Regions from separate parts of the Peribacillus sp. Aquil_B1 genome, predicted to be linked through region 3. Evidence: riboswitches for the same ligand, from Rfam matches in the RefSeq annotation. Region 3 holds a riboswitch; each other region holds the start of a gene.
The links. Region 3 has a riboswitch for S-adenosylmethionine ahead of MPH60_RS09230 (YezD family protein). Riboswitches for the same ligand answer to the same signal wherever they lie in the genome.
Positions count from the first base shown of each region.

Region 1: it holds a riboswitch for S-adenosylmethionine, as region 3 does, so the genes downstream of both, mtnW (2,3-diketo-5-methylthiopentyl-1-phosphate enolase) here and MPH60_RS09230 (YezD family protein) in region 3, are expected to answer to the same signal.
Region 2: it holds a riboswitch for S-adenosylmethionine, as region 3 does, so the genes downstream of both, MPH60_RS16790 (methionine biosynthesis PLP-dependent protein) here and MPH60_RS09230 (YezD family protein) in region 3, are expected to answer to the same signal.
Region 4: it holds a riboswitch for S-adenosylmethionine, as region 3 does, so the genes downstream of both, mmuP (S-methylmethionine permease) here and MPH60_RS09230 (YezD family protein) in region 3, are expected to answer to the same signal.

Region 1 covers NZ_JAKXEE010000001.1:1,578,701-1,583,152, reverse strand. Annotated here, with positions in the region: gene MPH60_RS07975 (cupin domain-containing protein) at 1-11, opposite strand, end outside; gene MPH60_RS07970 (methylthioribulose 1-phosphate dehydratase) at 36-665, opposite strand; gene MPH60_RS07965 (2-hydroxy-3-keto-5-methylthiopentenyl-1-phosphate phosphatase) at 662-1,321, opposite strand; gene mtnW (2,3-diketo-5-methylthiopentyl-1-phosphate enolase) at 1,328-2,560, opposite strand; SAM riboswitch class I at 2,666-2,819, opposite strand; gene MPH60_RS07955 (pyridoxal phosphate-dependent aminotransferase) at 2,951-4,123, opposite strand; gene MPH60_RS07950 (carbon-nitrogen family hydrolase) at 4,223-4,452, shown strand, end outside.
Region 2 covers NZ_JAKXEE010000002.1:620,853-625,304, forward strand. Annotated here, with positions in the region: gene MPH60_RS16775 (ABC transporter ATP-binding protein) at 1-477, shown strand, start outside; gene MPH60_RS16780 (hypothetical protein) at 523-765, opposite strand; gene fumC (class II fumarate hydratase) at 875-2,257, opposite strand; SAM riboswitch class I at 2,586-2,699, shown strand; gene MPH60_RS16790 (methionine biosynthesis PLP-dependent protein) at 2,786-3,898, shown strand; gene metC (cystathionine beta-lyase) at 3,895-4,452, shown strand, end outside.
Region 3 covers NZ_JAKXEE010000001.1:1,865,424-1,869,875, reverse strand. Annotated here, with positions in the region: gene sat (sulfate adenylyltransferase) at 1-494, opposite strand, end outside; gene MPH60_RS09235 (phosphoadenylyl-sulfate reductase) at 524-1,228, opposite strand; gene MPH60_RS09230 (YezD family protein) at 1,412-1,555, opposite strand; SAM riboswitch class I at 1,727-1,835, opposite strand; gene ssuE (NADPH-dependent FMN reductase) at 2,111-2,644, opposite strand; gene MPH60_RS09220 (TetR/AcrR family transcriptional regulator) at 2,845-3,432, opposite strand; gene MPH60_RS09215 (SDR family NAD(P)-dependent oxidoreductase) at 3,606-4,352, opposite strand.
Region 4 covers NZ_JAKXEE010000001.1:1,728,724-1,733,175, forward strand. Annotated here, with positions in the region: gene MPH60_RS08625 (ring-cleaving dioxygenase) at 1-146, shown strand, start outside; gene MPH60_RS08630 (alpha/beta hydrolase) at 146-754, shown strand; gene MPH60_RS08635 (flavin reductase family protein) at 772-1,380, shown strand; SAM riboswitch class I at 1,595-1,697, shown strand; gene mmuP (S-methylmethionine permease) at 1,781-3,175, shown strand; gene mmuM (homocysteine S-methyltransferase) at 3,165-4,127, shown strand; gene MPH60_RS08650 (hypothetical protein) at 4,376-4,452, shown strand, end outside.

The DNA.
Region 1 (4,452 bases), 290 kb from region 3:
ATTGTCGCCATCATTCATTCCTCCTCTATGAGTGTTTATGTTAAAGAACCTGCAAACGCCTTTTGTTGATTAAGCAACAGTTGATATTGAAATAAAAATTCGCAAGCTTCAAGTATTCTCTTTGCTTCGAGTCCGCTTTTACCCCAAACCGTAATACCATGATTGCGGATCAGCACGGCGCCAGAGTCTTCTTCGACATGTGGCTCGAACTTATCGGATAACAGCGGAATGTCAGCATGATTATATATGATTGGTATCCGAAGTTCCGAATCTTCATCCCACCGCCCGGTCGCTTTAATGATTTCATGATTACGAAAAGAAACTTGACCTTCTTCTCCGTACAATTCGGAAATCACATTATTTTCAACCGTATGGACATGGAGTACACAGTTCGCATTCGTTTTTCGGTAAATGACTGTATGAAGTAAAGTTTCGGCCGATGGTCTTAGGTTCGTTTCTTCAACCGGTTTTCCTTTTATATCCACCAGTAAAAAGTCCGAATCCGTTTGCTTCCTTTTATCCTTACCGCTTGCCGTAATATAAAAATAAGGGCTTTTGGGCTCCCGAATGGACAAGTTCCCGCTAGTACCCATAAACCAATCCCTTTCGGCCAGTTCAGCTTTAATATCTGCCAGCTCCTGCCATTCCTTAGAATGATTGTTCACGCTTTAACCACCTCCTGCTGCTTTAAAATATCAATGACATCAAAAAACGTTTCAAATCCTTGATGTGGAATCCCTTCCCTATCGCATTTTTCAAGCAGTATATCACGGGCTATGACAAAATCCGCCTGTTTGGCAGCTTCAAAATCCGTTACTGAATCTCCAATAACGAATGTAAAATCTCCCGCACCCGCAATTTCCCTCATAATGGATGGCTTGCAGCAACCGCAATCATTATTACATTGATCATCACAAGCATGTGGCCACTCAATATAAATCTTTTCCTTATCAAAAAATGCATGGTTGCAATAAACGGACTCTGTTGGCAAGATATCATTTAAAAGCGGTGCAATGAAAAAATCCATGCCCCCGCTTACAATATATAAAGGGATGTTAACTTGTTTCGTAAACTCAACGAATTCATAAAACCCTGGACGAATGCCAGCCGACTTTCTTACATATTGGATGATTTCATCTTTCAAGCCGCTATCAAGCAGGGAAAACATATCCCCTACACCTGAAGATATACTGATTTTTTGCTGAAGGACACCGTCTTTCAACGCTTCCCATTCCGGAGGCGCAAATTTCTTCATGATGGAAATGATATTATCCGTGTTAGTGATCGTTCCGTCAAAATCACAAAAGATGATCGGTTTCATTATTTCTTATAGGCCTCCCCATAACACAAGAGCTTTTTTTAGTGTTTCATCCTCAGCAGCCGCTTCAGATAGGTCCTTTCCTGCCAGTACGGCTTCCACAGCAGAACGGAAAGCCTTTGCCCCGCCCTCTGCTCCATCAGGATGCCCGTGAATTCCACCTCCGGCATTAATCACACTATCGATTCCAAAATCCTTGATTAAGTCCGGAACCATGCCCGGATGAATGCCAGCAGAAGGAACAGGGAAGGCTTTTTTCCATGAAAGTTCATCTTTTGTCAGAGCTTCAGCAATCGCCAAAGTCTCCTTTTTTTCAAGTGCGACATTTCCATAAGGGGACGGGAACAAGGATAAATCCGCACCTGATAACCTTACTAATTTACCAAGCAATAATGGATAGCCGACCCCATAAAATGATGAGGCTGCCAATGCCCCGCTATATGCAGGGTGCGCCATGATCGGCAGCTTGATACGATCATGTTCACTCAAGGCCTGCAATACATCCAAACCATATGTATGAACGTTGAACAACAAGGCATCCGCCCCTGCATCAGCCGCTTGCTCTGCCTTATCCAATAATTCGAATGTTTTCCCTGATAGATTGACAGCATATAAAGTTCGGTGGCCAGTGGTTTCATAGACATCATTCAATATTCTTTTTCCCGATTTTATTCTATCGAAAAATGGAGTCAGTTCCTGGTCGAAGAGGATCTCATCGTCTTTAACTAGGTCGACACCCCCTAATGCTTGTTGCCTCAGTTGCTCATTATGAAATGTCAGGTCTCTTCCTAATATACCTTTAAAGATGCTCATCACTAGTGGCCGGTTAAATACGCCAACCTTTTTCCTAATGCCTTCAATGCCAAATTGCGGCCCGGGAAAGTCTTTTTGAATATCACCGACAAAATCCAAGTCGATAAGTTTTATTTCTCCGTCCAATGAAAGTTTGCCGAAGACCGTCGTGAGGATTGCAGGTAAATCATTGGAGAAATTCCTTGCCGGATAGGCAATTTTAATAAGCGAACGGTATATTTTACGATTAAAGTAGCTGTTTGCCCTCTCTTCTTCAGAAAGCGGTGTCACCGATACGACGCGTCCCTTATTTTTTTCCAGTTGTTTCTGGACCAAATGGGGCAGGTCCGTCCATGTCCCGACAGTCAATCCTAAGGCAATGCTCTCTGCTTTTTTCTCATGATTTCCCTTAGAATCATGAATTAAATAAGTAGCGACTATCTCGCTCATTTGATCACTCCTATATCACGTTAGTAAACTCTCGATGTCATTAACCTGAAATGGTCTCAAAATGGCAAAAGCCCCTTCATAAAGAAGAGGCTTTAAAAAGCCATCTTCTTATCTCCCAGCCATTGGCTGCAAGAATTAGCACCGTGCCTTGTGGATTTCAAGAAAAATCCGGCGAAGAATTCCGCCCCATTTTACAATGGAATTACGGTCGGTTGCTGGGCTTCATAGGGCTAGTCCCTCCACCTGCTCAAAATAAGAAAACGCTGATATATAAATTTGCATCCAAGTATCGAAAGATTAAGAATTTATTTTGTATTCTGACAGGTAATTCCTACTTTGTCAATAAGTTTTAACTATTTAAGGGTGAATTAATCGGATTTATCATTGTGGTTAAAATATTTTTAATCTACTTATCCGTTCCACAGCCTCTTTCAGCCGTTCTTCCGAAGTCAGCAGCCCTACCCTGACGTATCCTTCGCCAAATTCACCAAATCCATTCCCTGCAGCAACAGCAACATGGGCATGCGTTAATAAATAGTCTGCAAAAGTCTCGGACGTAAAACCTTTAGGTACCTTGAGCCAGGCAAAAAATGATGCCGCAGGAGCTTTGACATCCCAGCCGATTGCCCTCAATCCCTCAATGAAAACATTCCTTCGCCCCTCGTACATCTGCACTAACTGCTCTACACAGGTCTGCGAGTCAAGCAAAGCGCTTGCCGCAGCTTCTTGTATCGCCGGGAAGAGACTCACATAAAGATGGTCTTGTAATAGTTCAAGAGCTTCTATGACACTTTTATTCCCCACTGCGAAGCCGACTCTCCACCCTGCCATATTGTATGTTTTCGATAGTGTGTATATTTCTATTCCTATTTCCTTCGCTCCCTCTGACTGGAGAAAGCTTATCGGTTTTTTCCCGTCGAATCCTATCGCCCCATAGGCGAAGTCGTGGACCACACAAATGGAATGCTCTTTTGCAAAAGAGACGGTCTCATCAAAGAAACTTTCAGTTGCAGAAGCACCTGTGGGATTGTTCGGATAGTTCAAGAACATCATTTTGGCTTTATCAAGTACTTCTTTATGTATGTCACTGTATTTTGGAAGAAAATCATTTTCTTCTGTCAAGGGCATGAATTCGGTCTTTGCCTGGGCTAAAACAACACCGGAAAGATAATCCGGATAGCCGGGATCCGGAACAAGGATCGTATCACCCGGATTCAATAAACATTGCGGCAGTTCGACAAGACCTGCCTTTCCCCCGAAGAGAATCGCCACTTCACTTTTCGGATCCAGCTTGACACCGTATTCACTTTCATAAAAGACGGCAGCAGCGTCTTTTAAATATTGATGCCCCCGGAATGGCGAATATTTATGATTAATCGTTTTTTCAGCGGCAGACTGCAAACTTTTCACGATATGGTCCGGTGTCGGCTGATCAGGGTTTCCCTGGCCTAAATTGATGACATCATGACCCTGCTCCGTGATGGCATTGACTTTTGCGACAAGTGAGGCAAAAAACTGCTTGGGCAGGTCCTGAAGCTGTCCGGATTTTTCGAATTGCACCATTTATACACCTTCTCTGAAATTTCTTGAAATTCTAGTCACAAATGATATATGTTTATCATAGTCTTGTAAAGCATTTTTTACATGTGGGGGTTTTAAACGATGAAGTGGAAAATAGCTTGTATTCAAATGGATATAGCATTCGGGCAACCTGATATCAATTTTCAGGTTGCGGAACAATGGTTGGAAAAAGCAGCACGGTCAGTACCCGATATCATCATTTTACCAGAGCTTTGGACAACCGGATACGACTTAAGCAGGTTAAATGAGATTGCTGATCAAGAGGCGGAAAAAACGATTGAATTTCTTAAAACACAGGCAAGGAAACACGA
Region 2 (4,452 bases), on a different contig from region 3:
GAGAAACCAATAAATGTTTTCGTCGGCGGCTTTATCGGATCGCCTGCCATGAACTTCTTTACCGGAACATTAAAAGAAGGCACAATTAAAATAGGCGAACAAACGCTTGAAATACCTGAATTGAAAATGAAAATGCTGCGTGATCAAGGATATGTCGGAAAAGATGTAATCCTTGGCATCCGTCCGGAGGATTTCCATAATGAAGGAGCTTACTTCACGAAGTCCCCTAACACTACATTCACGACACAAATTGATGTAGCCGAACTCATGGGCGCGGAGATTATGCTCTACTCCACATTAGAGGGGCAGGACTTCGTTGCACGGGTCGATGCCAAGAATATTATTCAGGCAGGGGAAAAGATCGATCTTGCCCTCGACATGAATAAAGCACACTTTTTTGATAAAGGGACTGAACATCGCATTTTAGTTGAAGAAGATGAACAGATGCAGGAAAGCATGAAGTTATCTGCCAATTAAACGTAAAAAGACCCATTCATATTGGGTCTTTTACTTTATTCAAATTCATTCTTGGACCAATACCACTTCATCATGTCCGCATTCCGGGCATTTCATGAGATGCGGGCATTGGCCTTTTTGAAGGGATTGAGGGTATCCGTCGTTTTCTTTAAGTATGTCGATATCCATATAAGCACTGTAATCATCAGCGTAGTCCATGAATTTCCCTTTATCCTCAAGATCACTGCCGCATTCCGGGCATTTAACATGAATTTTTCTCAGACCGTTGCAAAGCGGGCATATAGACATTGTATTTCCTCCTGTTCCCGATACTTATGATTTCAGTATTTGTCGATTCCATTATTTTAACACATGGAAACACCCTCCCTAATACGAGAGGGAGGGCACTTGTATGCAATTATTTATTAACCATGTTAGCAGGATCGACCCATGCTTTGAATTCATCTTCGGTCAGGAACTCCAATTTCAACGCCGCTTCTTTTAACGTAGAGTTGTCCTTGAATGCCGTTTTGGCAATCTTGGCTGCTTTTTCATAACCGATATGCGGGTTCAATGCTGTTACCAACATAAGGGAACGCTCTACATTTTCTTTGATTTTATCTTCATTTGCAGTGATGCCCACCGCACAATTGTCGTTGAATGAATGAATGCCTTCAGTCAATAATTTGACCGTTTGCAGGAAGTTATAGATGATGACTGGTTTGAATACATTCAATTCAAAGTTACCTTGGCTTGCTGCAAAGCCAATTGTAGCATCGTTACCCACGATTTGTGTTGCAATCATGGTAAGCGCTTCACTTTGTGTTGGATTGACTTTACCTGGCATGATGGAGCTGCCCGGCTCGTTTTCCGGAATGGCTATTTCGCCGATTCCACTTCTTGGACCACTTGCAAGCCATCTGACATCGTTCGCAATTTTCATTAAATCCGCCGCCAATGCTTTCAAAGCACCGTGTGCGTAGACGATTTCGTTATGGCTAGTCAAGGCATGGAACTTATTATCAGATGTGACAAAAGGATATCCTGTATCCGCTGCAATTTGTTTGGCAGAAAGTCCCGGGAATTCTTTTTTTGTATTGATTCCGGTTCCTACAGCCGTTCCGCCTAGAGCAAGGTTCAATAATTTTTGGCTGCTTTCCTCAATCATCGCTAGATCTTTATCGAGCATCGCTTTCCAACCGGAAATTTCTTGTCCTAATGTTAATGGTGTAGCATCTTGAAGATGTGTTCGGCCAATTTTCACGACATCCCAAAATTCTTTTTCTTTTGTATCGAATGTATCACGAAGTGCTTTGATGGCAGGAACCAATTTTTCAGCGACTTCCATAAAGGCTGCAATATGCATGGCGGTCGGGAAAGTATCATTTGAGCTTTGTGCCTTGTTAACATCATCATTCGGGTGAAGGGTTTCGGATTCACCATTTTCTTTTAACCATTCATTCCCTTTGTTGGCGACCACTTCATTCACGTTCATATTACTTTGCGTGCCGCTTCCCGTTTGCCAAACTACAAGCGGGAAATGTTCATCAAGCGTACCCTCAAGGATTTCCCCGCAAATCTTGACGATGGCGTTCTTTTTAACTTCGGAAAGATCACCTAGATCATAGTTCACCTTTGCCGCAGCTTGTTTAACGTATGCAAATGCACGAACTAATTCAATCGGCATTTTTTCGTTACCGATTTTGAAATTGTTACGGCTTCTCTCAGTTTGTGCTCCCCAATATTTATCAGCAGGAACTTTCACTTCACCCATCGTATCTCGTTCGATTCTGTATTCCATGTGTTCTCCTCCTATGTTTGCACTATTCATTGAAGACCCTTTGCATATGAAATGAATAATGTCGGATTATTCTTTCTCTCCATACATTGTACAAACTTTATTATTTTAAAGCAAAAATATCCCGCTGACCCTTTCCAATTTTTCTGAAAAATCCATGTTCCCTTCATGTTTATATGAAAATTCGATTATTCTTTTTAGAGACATAAAGTGTAGACACCGCTAGGCTCCAATTGACCTGGTCATGAACATCCAAGTATCATCACTCCTAAAATGTCCTTGACAGTATTTTGTATATATAGTAAATTCAAAAGAAATTGAATAATCTAAACTCTTATCGAGAGAGGTAGAGGGAATGGCCCGATGACACCTCAGCAACCTTCATTTGTTTCAAACCAATGAAAAGGTGCTAATTCCACAAGTTTGTGAACTTGGAAGATAAGAAGAATGACTCGTCCCTACTTAATCAAAGTCTTCTTCTTAAAGAAGACTTTTTTTTATTTTATATAACTCAAAGGAGCAGTGAAAACCATGTACAAACCTGAAACTTATCTTGCTCAATTAGGAAATCGCAGCGAAACGGCGACAGGAACAGTCAATCCGCCGGTATACTTTTCAACAGCTTTTCGTCACGAAGGAATTGGCCAATCGACGGGATTCGACTACACAAGGACAGGAAACCCTACACGCCAGCTATTGGAGCGATCCATCGCCGATTTGGAAAAAGGGGACCAAGGCTATGCCTGCAGTTCAGGAATGGCCGCCATCTCCACTATTCTCGCCCTTTTTAAATCCGGGGATGCCTGGATTGTCAGCGAAGATCTTTATGGCGGTACATATCGTCTGTTAGAACAAGGTTTTAAAAAATGGGGGTTGCAGTGTGACTATGTAAACACTTGTTGTTTGGAGGATATCGAAAAAGCCATCACTCCTCACACGAAAGCCATCTTCATCGAAACTCCCACTAACCCCCTTATGCAGCAAACGGACATTAGTGCCGTTGCCGCATTGGCCAAACGATATAATTTATTGTTAATCGTTGATAACACTTTTTACACGCCTCTTATTCAACAACCCATCCTGCTTGGAGCGGATATTGTGATTCACAGTGCAACCAAGTATCTCGGTGGTCATAATGATGTGCTCGCAGGACTGATCGTTGCCAGCGGCGCTGAATTATGTGATGCCCTTGCCTTCCACCATAATGGCACTGGAGCTGTCTTGAGCCCATTTGATTCTTGGCTGTTGATGCGCGGAATGAAAACCCTGGCATTGCGGATGGAGCGTCATGAAAAGAATGCCAAGATACTTGTAGATTACTTATCGGAACATGATTGTGTCACGGATGTATTGTATCCCGGCAGAGGCGGCATGATTTCTTTCCGCATCATTGATGAATCGGCGGTCAACCCATTTTTACAATCGCTCTCATTAATTTCCTTTGCAGAAAGCCTTGGAGGGGTTGAAAGCTTCATCACTTATCCTGCCACACAAACACATGCCGATATACCGCTTGAAGTCAGAACGGCAAATGGGGTTTGTAATCGCCTGCTCCGCTTCTCCGTTGGCATCGAGGATAGCGATGATTTGATCGGTGACTTGCAGCAAGCATTCGCACATGTAAAAAGGGAGGCAATACGATGACAGGTCATGATTTTAGCTTTGAAACGAAATTACTTCATAATCAGCATAAATTCGATCCGGCAACGGGCGGTGTGAGCGTTCCCATTCAGCATGCATCGACTTTCCATCAATCCAATATCGATCAATTCGGCAAGTATGATTACAGCAGAAGCGGGAACCCAACTCGCGAAGCACTTGAAGATATCATTGCCGAACTTGAGGAAGGCACTCACGGCTTTGCCTTTTCATCAGGTATGGCGGCCATTTCAACAGCCTTCCTGCTATTGTCGGCCGGAGACCATATCGTCATTTCCGAAGATGTGTATGGCGGAACGTTCAGGATGGTCACAAGCGTATTGACCCGTTTCAATATTGAGCATACCTTCGTTGACATGACGGACCTTGAAAGCGTCAAAGCGGCCGTTCAGCCAAATACCAGGGCCATATACATCGAAACACCTTCAAATCCTTTACTTAAAGTGACCGATATTCAAGCCGTATGTGATATCGCAAAAAAAGCCGGTGCCTTAAGTTTTGTTGATAATACATTCTTGACGCCGGCATTGCAAAAACCG
Region 3 (4,452 bases):
TAATGAGCTTGAAACTGCGGACGCTCTATTCTCTTGATCAACTTTATTTCCCCGCCGGCATATACATCACCGCGGTTATATAAATTTTTCACTCCAGGGTGCTTCTCATCATCCGTTTGATAAACTAATGTCGCTTCCAATTGCTTATCTGGAGTATAAATATCGGAAACGGAGAGAACCCCGTATGTTTCACCATCATGAGTCAAGGTTACTTCTTCACCTATAGTAAGGGTTTCTGCAATTTCTTCGGTCAAAGGCAGCGTAATCGGGATGCTCCATACATGACCGCTGCTAAGCCTCATATCCTTGACCACTGTCTCATAGTCACTTTTTGTAAAGAATCCATTAATCGGACTGTAGGCACCAGTGCCTATCAATTCAAGATCACTTAAAGCAATTTCATCGATTTCGATTGACTTTGTTATTTTACTAATATCATAATTTGGTTCCCAAAGATCGATTAATGTTCCTCCGTGCGGTAAACTGATTGTCATGCTAATTTCCCCCTATGGTTTCTATTTATTTAAGATAAATGCAATCCGCATTCCGTTTTTTGAGCTCCTTGCCAACGGCCTGAGCGTAAATCATCTGCATTGAAGGCTGGTGCAGTACATGTTTTACATCCAATGCTCGGATATCCATTATCATGCAGGATATTATATGGAAGTCCGTTTTTGTGGGCGTAACGCCATACATCTTTCCATGTCCAATGTATGAGTGGACATATTTTAACTGATTTGAACTTATTATCCTTATTGATATACTCGGTCAAAGCCCTTGTTTCGGATTGCTCCCTCCGCAATCCCGAAAGCCATGCTGTTGCCGTTGAAAGCACATCGGTAAGCGGAATGATTTTACGGATGTTACAGCACTTATTGGAATCTCTAACCCATAATTCATCCCCATATTCAGCTGCTTGTTCCTCAAGCGTCAAGGCTGGTTTCTTCATTTCGATCGAAAGCTTTGGATATCGCTTTTTCACTTGCTCGATCAATTGATAAGTTTCCTCAAAATGAACATCTGTATCAAGGAAAACTATTTTGGCAGAAGGATTGACCTTCGCCAATAAATCCGTAAGCACGATGCCTTCAATGCCAAAACTGCAAGCATAAATCAGTTCGTTTCCATAATGGTCATTCGCCCATTGCAGAACTTCCAAAGCACCTTTTGTCTCACTGTCTTCGGGAAATACAGGGAAATCCCCAGTGTTGAAATTTTCATAGTTTATTAATGCAGCCAACTTTGTAGCCCCCTCTAAAAACTTGCTGTACCAGGTTAGAGTAACTATTGATCACTACCCGTTGTAATCTTCTCCAGTTTGTTTGACTCTAGGAAAAAAAGAGACGAATCTAACCAATACTCTCTTTATATCAGTTAAACCCGCCTCTAGTTTTTCTAGTCAGCAGATACCTTATTTAATTCTTAATTTTTCATTTCTTTCCATTTGAATGATTTTACCATCCTGGACAATAAGTGTAATGGATCCATATTTCATAGAATTAAGCATTTCTTGAAGTCGTTCAAATATTTCTTCAAGCTGATTCTCTTTATCCAAGCCTGTTCCTCCTTTAAGAAAATCCGCGAATTTCTTATTTTCACCGCTGATTAAATGAATTTCTTAGATTTATATAATTCCAAACAACCTTACATTGTTATGGTTTGCCTACAACTTTCCAAAAAAACAAAAATCTTTCCATGATGGAAAGATCCCAAGGTAAATATCTTTACCTTATCTTCCAAAATGATCAACATTTTGTTGGAGGTAGCACCTTGCATCGATCATGCAGGTTGCTGGACTTCAAAGGGCCAATTCCCTCCGTCGCTCTGGATAAGTTTTATTATTTTAAATATTAACATATATTTAATCCTTGTCAATGGAGTTTTCTTATAAAATAACTTGGTTTAATATTATGGATGAACTGTTATTTTTATACACACTATTCCAATTATGATTTTATGTTCATGTAAATACGAAAATAGACTCGTCTTTTTAGATAAAAACTCCAAAAAAATGAGTCTATTTTCATTAACAAGCCTATTATTGGCGCCTGTCATCATTTAAAATAATAATTTTTCGAATTCCAGCCCTTTTTATAGAAGGGAGAATTCATTAATTTCTTAACTGTATCGCTTCTATAAATTCTTGAACTTGACTCTGGACCCGATCAATTAAATGCAAATCATTAATCGGGTTTTCTGAATTCTGTTTATCTATTTCTTTATCAACAAAATAAATGCCCTGCAGCGGCTCGCCTTTTAAAATTGAAATTAATGGTTTAAGTGCGTAGTCAATCGCCAATAGATGCCTGTTACTTCCGCCAATCATGATTGGCAGTACTGGCTTGCCCTTAAAAGCACCTTCTGGCAGCAAATCAATCAAGGCCTTCAATACACCTGTATAAGAAGCCTTATAAACCGGTGAACCAATAATGATTCCTCTAGCTGCTTGAATTCTCTCTGAAAGCTTTAAGATATCTTCACTGTTATATTTGCCTTGAAATAAATCATCTGCTGAGAAATCCGTAATTGAGTAATAAGCTGTGGTAAATCCTTCGTTTTCGACTAATGATTGAATATGTTTTAGTGAGATGTCCGTTCTGGACGGAATAGCCGGACTTCCTGATAAAATTACGATATCACTCATTTAATATACCCCTCCAATATTACATGATTTCCAGATAAAATCTTCGTACAGTATGCTTTTATCGTAATAGTCTGAAAAATATAAGTCAAATCTTACACTCTGGTTTAAAGAATTCACAAGTTTACTCCATCGGATCTGAAGGAAAATAAAACGGTCATATTTGCGGCTTGATGCTCATGCCCTTCAATATGACCGTTTCATTATGTATGTTTTTGTTTTCCATGAATGCCATATACCAAAAGTTGAGCAATGCTCTTAATTCGTTCAGAAGTAAAATATGGCTCCTTTTTCTGCTGATGGATCTCATAATGTGTAGATAATGCCAATGTGAAAGAAATGATCCCTACATTAAATAGGATAATATCAGAGATATATTGTATCTCACCACTATCTATTCTCTTCTGTATTTCAATATGCCTGGCATTCGGCTTAAAGATCTGATCTACATATTGCTTCGAAATATCTTGATCGAATTGTGTTTCCCTGAATAGTATCGAAAACTGTTCTTTATTATCAAGAATTTTATTTATCATGGTACAAACATGATTCTCCACTAGATCATCCGTAGATAGATGGCTAGTGCCCTCTTCAGATTCCTCTTTCTCATCAGGGGTAATGGTAGCCAATAGTAAATCTTTTTTGCTGTCAAAGTATTTGTAAATAGTAGCTTCGGAAACATTGCAAGCAGAGGCAATTTCATTCGTTCTTGTCATGTCAAAACCTTTAGTGGCAAAAAGAGTCCGGGCTACACTTATGATTCGTTCTTTCGTTTGCTGCCCTTTTTTCAAAAATATCAACCTTCTTTTATAATGATAAGACCAGTGTCACCAATCTATTTTCCATGATATCCCGATGGTATCAATCGGTCAATATTACCTTTGATTCATTAGAATCCAATATTCCCATATATCATAAATAGAAAACATCGTCTGATTGGGACGATGTTTTCTTTTAGTGAAAATCATTTAAAAGCTGCATAGCCATCATCGACCATGACTACACTTCCATTGATCGCATCCGCTTCCTCTAACGATAATAGATAGACGGCATTTGCAACGGCTTCTGGCTTAATTAATTTACCGCGCATTTGACTTGCATTCAATTTATCGATGATTCCCATATCTTTATAGCCTTGAATGATAGGAGTGTCAACCCCGCCTGGAGCAATGCCCACTACCCGTATGCCATAAGCACCTAATTCCAAAGCAGCTGTCTGTGTCATCATTCTTACAGCTCCTTTAGTTGCCTGATAGGCAAAGGTTCCGTGGGAAGCTAAGTAACCGAACACAGAAGCGGTATTAATAATGACACCCTTGTTACCTAACTCCTTCATTTTCCGTCCTGCTGCCATGATACCAAAGGCAACTCCATGCTGGTTCACTCCAATCGTTTTGAAATAACCCTCCATATCTTGATCGAGGATCATACCGCCTGCACCGATGCCGGCATTATTAAACATGATATCGATCCTTCCGAATGTTTCCACTGTTTTGTTGATTAAGGATTCAACATCTTCCTGTTTAGAAACATCCGTTTTAACAAAAATGGCCTCTCCGCCATCTGCTGTTATCTGTTCAACGGTTTCCTGTCCCATTTCTTCATTAAAATCCGCAACAACGACCTTGTCCCCTTTTGCTGCGAATTTCAAGCATGCGGCTCGGCCAATACCGCTTGCTCCTCCTGTAATAACTGCAACTCTTGCAGACATATACATTCCCCTTTCAACACTAAAAAATATAGTAAGTATTTACTTACTTTTTTATTATAAAAGTAAGGAATATGTAATTCAAGCAATTTGTATTTTTATA
Region 4 (4,452 bases), 140 kb from region 3:
CAGATCCACCTGGATTTGCTAATGATGAAACGAAGGAAACGATGGGAAGTAAATTAATGCTGCCGCCATGGCTTGAAGAAAAAAGGGAGATCATGGAGAAAACGTTACTGCCGGCAGTGCCGAGGGTACTAGAGGAGGATAAATGATGAAGCATATTTTTCAAAAAGGAAGTAATCCAGATGCACCGTTGCTTTTACTTTTACATGGCACTGGCGGAACGGAAACGGATCTTTTGCCATTATCGGAAATGGTTTCACCGGGATCATCCGTACTCAGCGTACGGGGAAATGTACTCGAAAACGGAATGCCCCGTTATTTCCGCCGGCTGGCTGAAGGAGTTTTTGATGAAGAAGATTTGATTTTCCGTACGAAGGAGCTTTATGACTTCTTGGAATCAGCGTCCGGACAATATGACTTCGATCGTGACAGAGTGGTGGCATTAGGTTATTCTAATGGTGCAAACATAGCAGCAAGTTTAATGTTCCATTTCGAAGGGGCATTAAAAGGAGCGATTCTTCATCATCCAATGGTGCCTAGACGCGGCATTGCTTTGCCGTCCCTTTCGGATATACCTGTATTCATCGCTGCAGGTAAAAACGATCCGATTTGCCCGGCCGCAGAAACTGATGAACTTAATCAAATTTTACTGCAAGCTGGTGCTGCGGTGGATGTTCACTGGGAACACTACGGTCATCAGTTAACACGTTCAGAGGTTGATGCAGCAAGTTCATGGTTTCAAAAGAACTTTTTATAAGAATGAGAGGGATGAAGATGATTTCAGTTAATCCTGAAAGCCTTACTGAACGGGAAAATTATAAGTTTTTGACTGGAAGCATCATACCAAGACCAATAGCCCTGGTTACGACACAGTCCGAAACCGGTACAATCAATATAGCTCCGTTCAGTTTTTTTAACATAGTCAGTTCCAATCCTCCGATGATTTCCATTTCAGTTCAACGGAAAGAAGGAGTTTCGAAGGACACGGCCCGAAATGCAATTCAAACAGGTGAATTCGTAGTTCATATCACTGATGAAGATAATGTTGCTGATGCAAATCGAACGGCCAAGGAACTCCCGTCTGACGAAAGTGAACTGGGTCTTACCAATTTCACACAGGCTGTTAGTGATAAGGTGTCGGTACCAGGATTGCAAGAAGCGAAGGTACGCTTTGAATGCACATTGGAGCATGCGATACCGTTGGCAGGTTCGAAGAATAAACCTGGTTGTGATTTATTGATCGGGAAAATAGTCTGCTATCATATAGAGCAGGAGATTTACCATAATGGCCGAATTGACCAGAATGGGCTAAAACCTGTAGCAAGATTAGCGGGTCATACTTATACAAAACTAGGGGAATTATTTGACATAGAACGACCTTAAGGAATATGAAAGAAAAATGGCGTCACCTTTTAAGGTGTCGTCATTTTTTTTCGGTTAGCATTATCTGCATCTAATACTGTAAGCGACTGTTCCAAAAACAGTTCATATCTATGCCAAAGGTGCGATGTTCGTTTGGACTTTAAAGGAATTCTTTACAAACCGAAACAAAACTTGACAATTTTTTCATAGATTGATAAAGTTATAAAAAAATAATTTCTTATCCAGAGAGGTGGAGGGACTGGCCCTATGAAACCTCAGCAACAGGTCTGCAATGACACTGTGCTAATTCCAGGGGGTGAAACCTTGATAGATAAGACCGTACGTGTTTATTTGTCAGTAACGCACTCTTTTTTAGAGTGCGTTTTCGTTTTTTCTGGATGCAAGATAAAGGAGAGTAAGCATGGAGAACAAAAGGAAGCATGATTTTCAAAGGGAAATGCAGGCACGGCATATAATAATGCTATCGCTTGGCGGGGTGATTGGAACAGGTTTATTCTTAAGTTCGGGTTATACGATTCAACAGGCTGGCCCATTCGGCACCATCCTTTCGTATCTGATTGGGGCATTAGTGGTTTATCTAGTCATGCTATGTCTAGGTGAACTGGCAGTACATATGCCCGAGACAGGTGCGTTTCATAGCTACTCAGCTAAATACATAGGTCCTGGGACAGGGTATACAGTAGCCTGGTTGTATTGGCTAACTTGGACTGTTGCACTAGGTTCGGAATTCACGGCTGCAGGATTGTTGATGCAGAGATGGTTTCCATCAATCAATGTCTGGATATGGAGTGCGCTATTTGCCATTTTGGTCTTGGCATTAAATGCGTGGACCGTTAAATTTTTCGCTGAATCCGAATTCTGGTTTGCGTCTATAAAGGTATTTGCCATTGTGATTTTTATTATTTTGGGAGCAGCGGCAATGCTGGGTTTTATTCCAATAATTCATTCACAATCCGCTCCGTTATTCTCCAATTTTACAAGTGAAGGTTTATTTCCGAATGGTGCTTTTGCCATTCTAATGACGATGCTTGCGGTGAATTTCGCATTCTCTGGAACTGAATTAATCGGAATTGCAGCTGGAGAAACTGTGAATCCAGAAAAAACGATACCAAAGGCAATACGTATGACATTATGGAGATTGATTATCTTTTTTGTAGGAACCATCGTTGTATTATCCGCATTATTGCCTATTTCGGATGCCGGCGTATTAGAAAGCCCCTTTGTGGCAGTTCTTGAACGAATTGGTGTGCCGTATGCAGCGGATATTATGAACTTTGTCATATTAACTGCCATTTTGTCTGCTGCAAACTCGGGACTGTATGCATCATCCAGAATGCTTTGGTCACTTGCAGATAAGGAAACTATATCACCAATATTTGCAAAATTGACAAAACGGGGAGTTCCGATAAATGCAGTCCTTTTCAGTATGTTGGGCGGCTGCTTAGCCCTGTTCTCGAGTATTATTGCACCGGATACTGTTTACATAGTGCTCGTATCCATTTCTGGACTAGCCGTGGTGGTAGTTTGGATGAGTATTAGCGTGTCACAGTTTCTATTTCGCAGAAGATATATAAACGAAGGAAATTCAGTAAATGACTTGGCTTATCGAACGCCATTTTATCCACTCGTGCCAATCGTTTCTTTTATGCTATGCCTGGCTTCTTGCATAGGAATTGCATTTGATCCTACACAACGAATTGCACTATATTGTGGCATTCCATTTATTTTGTTTTGCTATGGAAGTTATTATGTGACAAAAACCATAAAGAAAAGAGGAGTAGATCATGAACAATAAAACTAACCCAATTGACGCTATTTTACGAGATCATTCAGTCATGATTTTGGACGGAGCTTTAGCTACAGAGCTAGAGAGGCATGGATGTGATTTGGACGACCCGCTCTGGTCTGCACGTGTATTACTTGAAAATCCAGAAGTGATTTATCAAGTGCATTCTGACTACTTTCGTGCTGGAGCGGACTGTGCGATTACTGCTAGCTACCAAGCCACTGTTGAAGGTTTCGCCCTCCGTGGAATACAAGAAAAAGAGGCTTTGGAGCTAATCCGTAAAACGGTTTTACTCGCAAGAAAAGCAAGAGATAATTTTTGGAAGGAAGAAAATCAAATGCTTAGGCCTAAGCCATTGGTTGCTGCATCTGTTGGCCCTTATGGGGCTTATCTTGCAGATGGTTCAGAGTATGTAGGAAACTATGGTGTATCGGATGAAACTTTAACTGCATTTCATCGCTCACGAATATCAGCGTTGATTGAAGCAGGAGCTGACCTTTTAGCATTTGAAACGATTCCTTCCCTGCAAGAAGCAAAAGTATTATATTCGTTATTGAAGGATTATCCAGAAGTGTATGCTTGGATATCCTTTTCATTGAAAAATGAAAAAGCGATAAGTGACGGCACATTACTCGAGGAGTGTACAAGATTGTTTGGGGACAGTGAGCAAATTGCAGCAATCGGCATCAACTGTACGCCAGTATCATGTATCACGGAAGCCATCCAAGTGTTGCGTGCAAACACGGATAAACCAATCATTGTTTATCCGAATTCAGGTGAAACATATAATCCAGAAACTAAAACATGGCATGGTCAAGAATCATGTAACAGGCTCGACCTGAAATCTGAAGAATGGCACCATGCAGGGGCGCGTTTAATTGGAGGGTGCTGCAGAACGGCACCACATCATATTGAAGATATTTCAAGAAAGTGGCGACCTTCCGTGGTGGTATCCTCCTAGCCCTTGATCTGTTATAAACTGTTATAAGGAATGAAAGTAGTATATAGACCATAAAAAGGAACAGGAAGCGTCATAATCAGGCGGTTCCTGTTCTTTTTGAACTCATTATCCAAATTCGAGTTATCTGACTACTATTTCTTAGGCTAAAAAGAAACCGCTCCAAAAACAGTTATAGGAGAAATTAAATCATATTATTTGTGTGCTTGGGAAAACTAAACAAACAATGAATAGAAAGGAGAGAAATGAGTATGAGCCGTGGTAAAAATTTTAATCACAAAGAAAAAGGCCATCCTGGAAATTTACCTAATAATAGAATTAGCGAAGA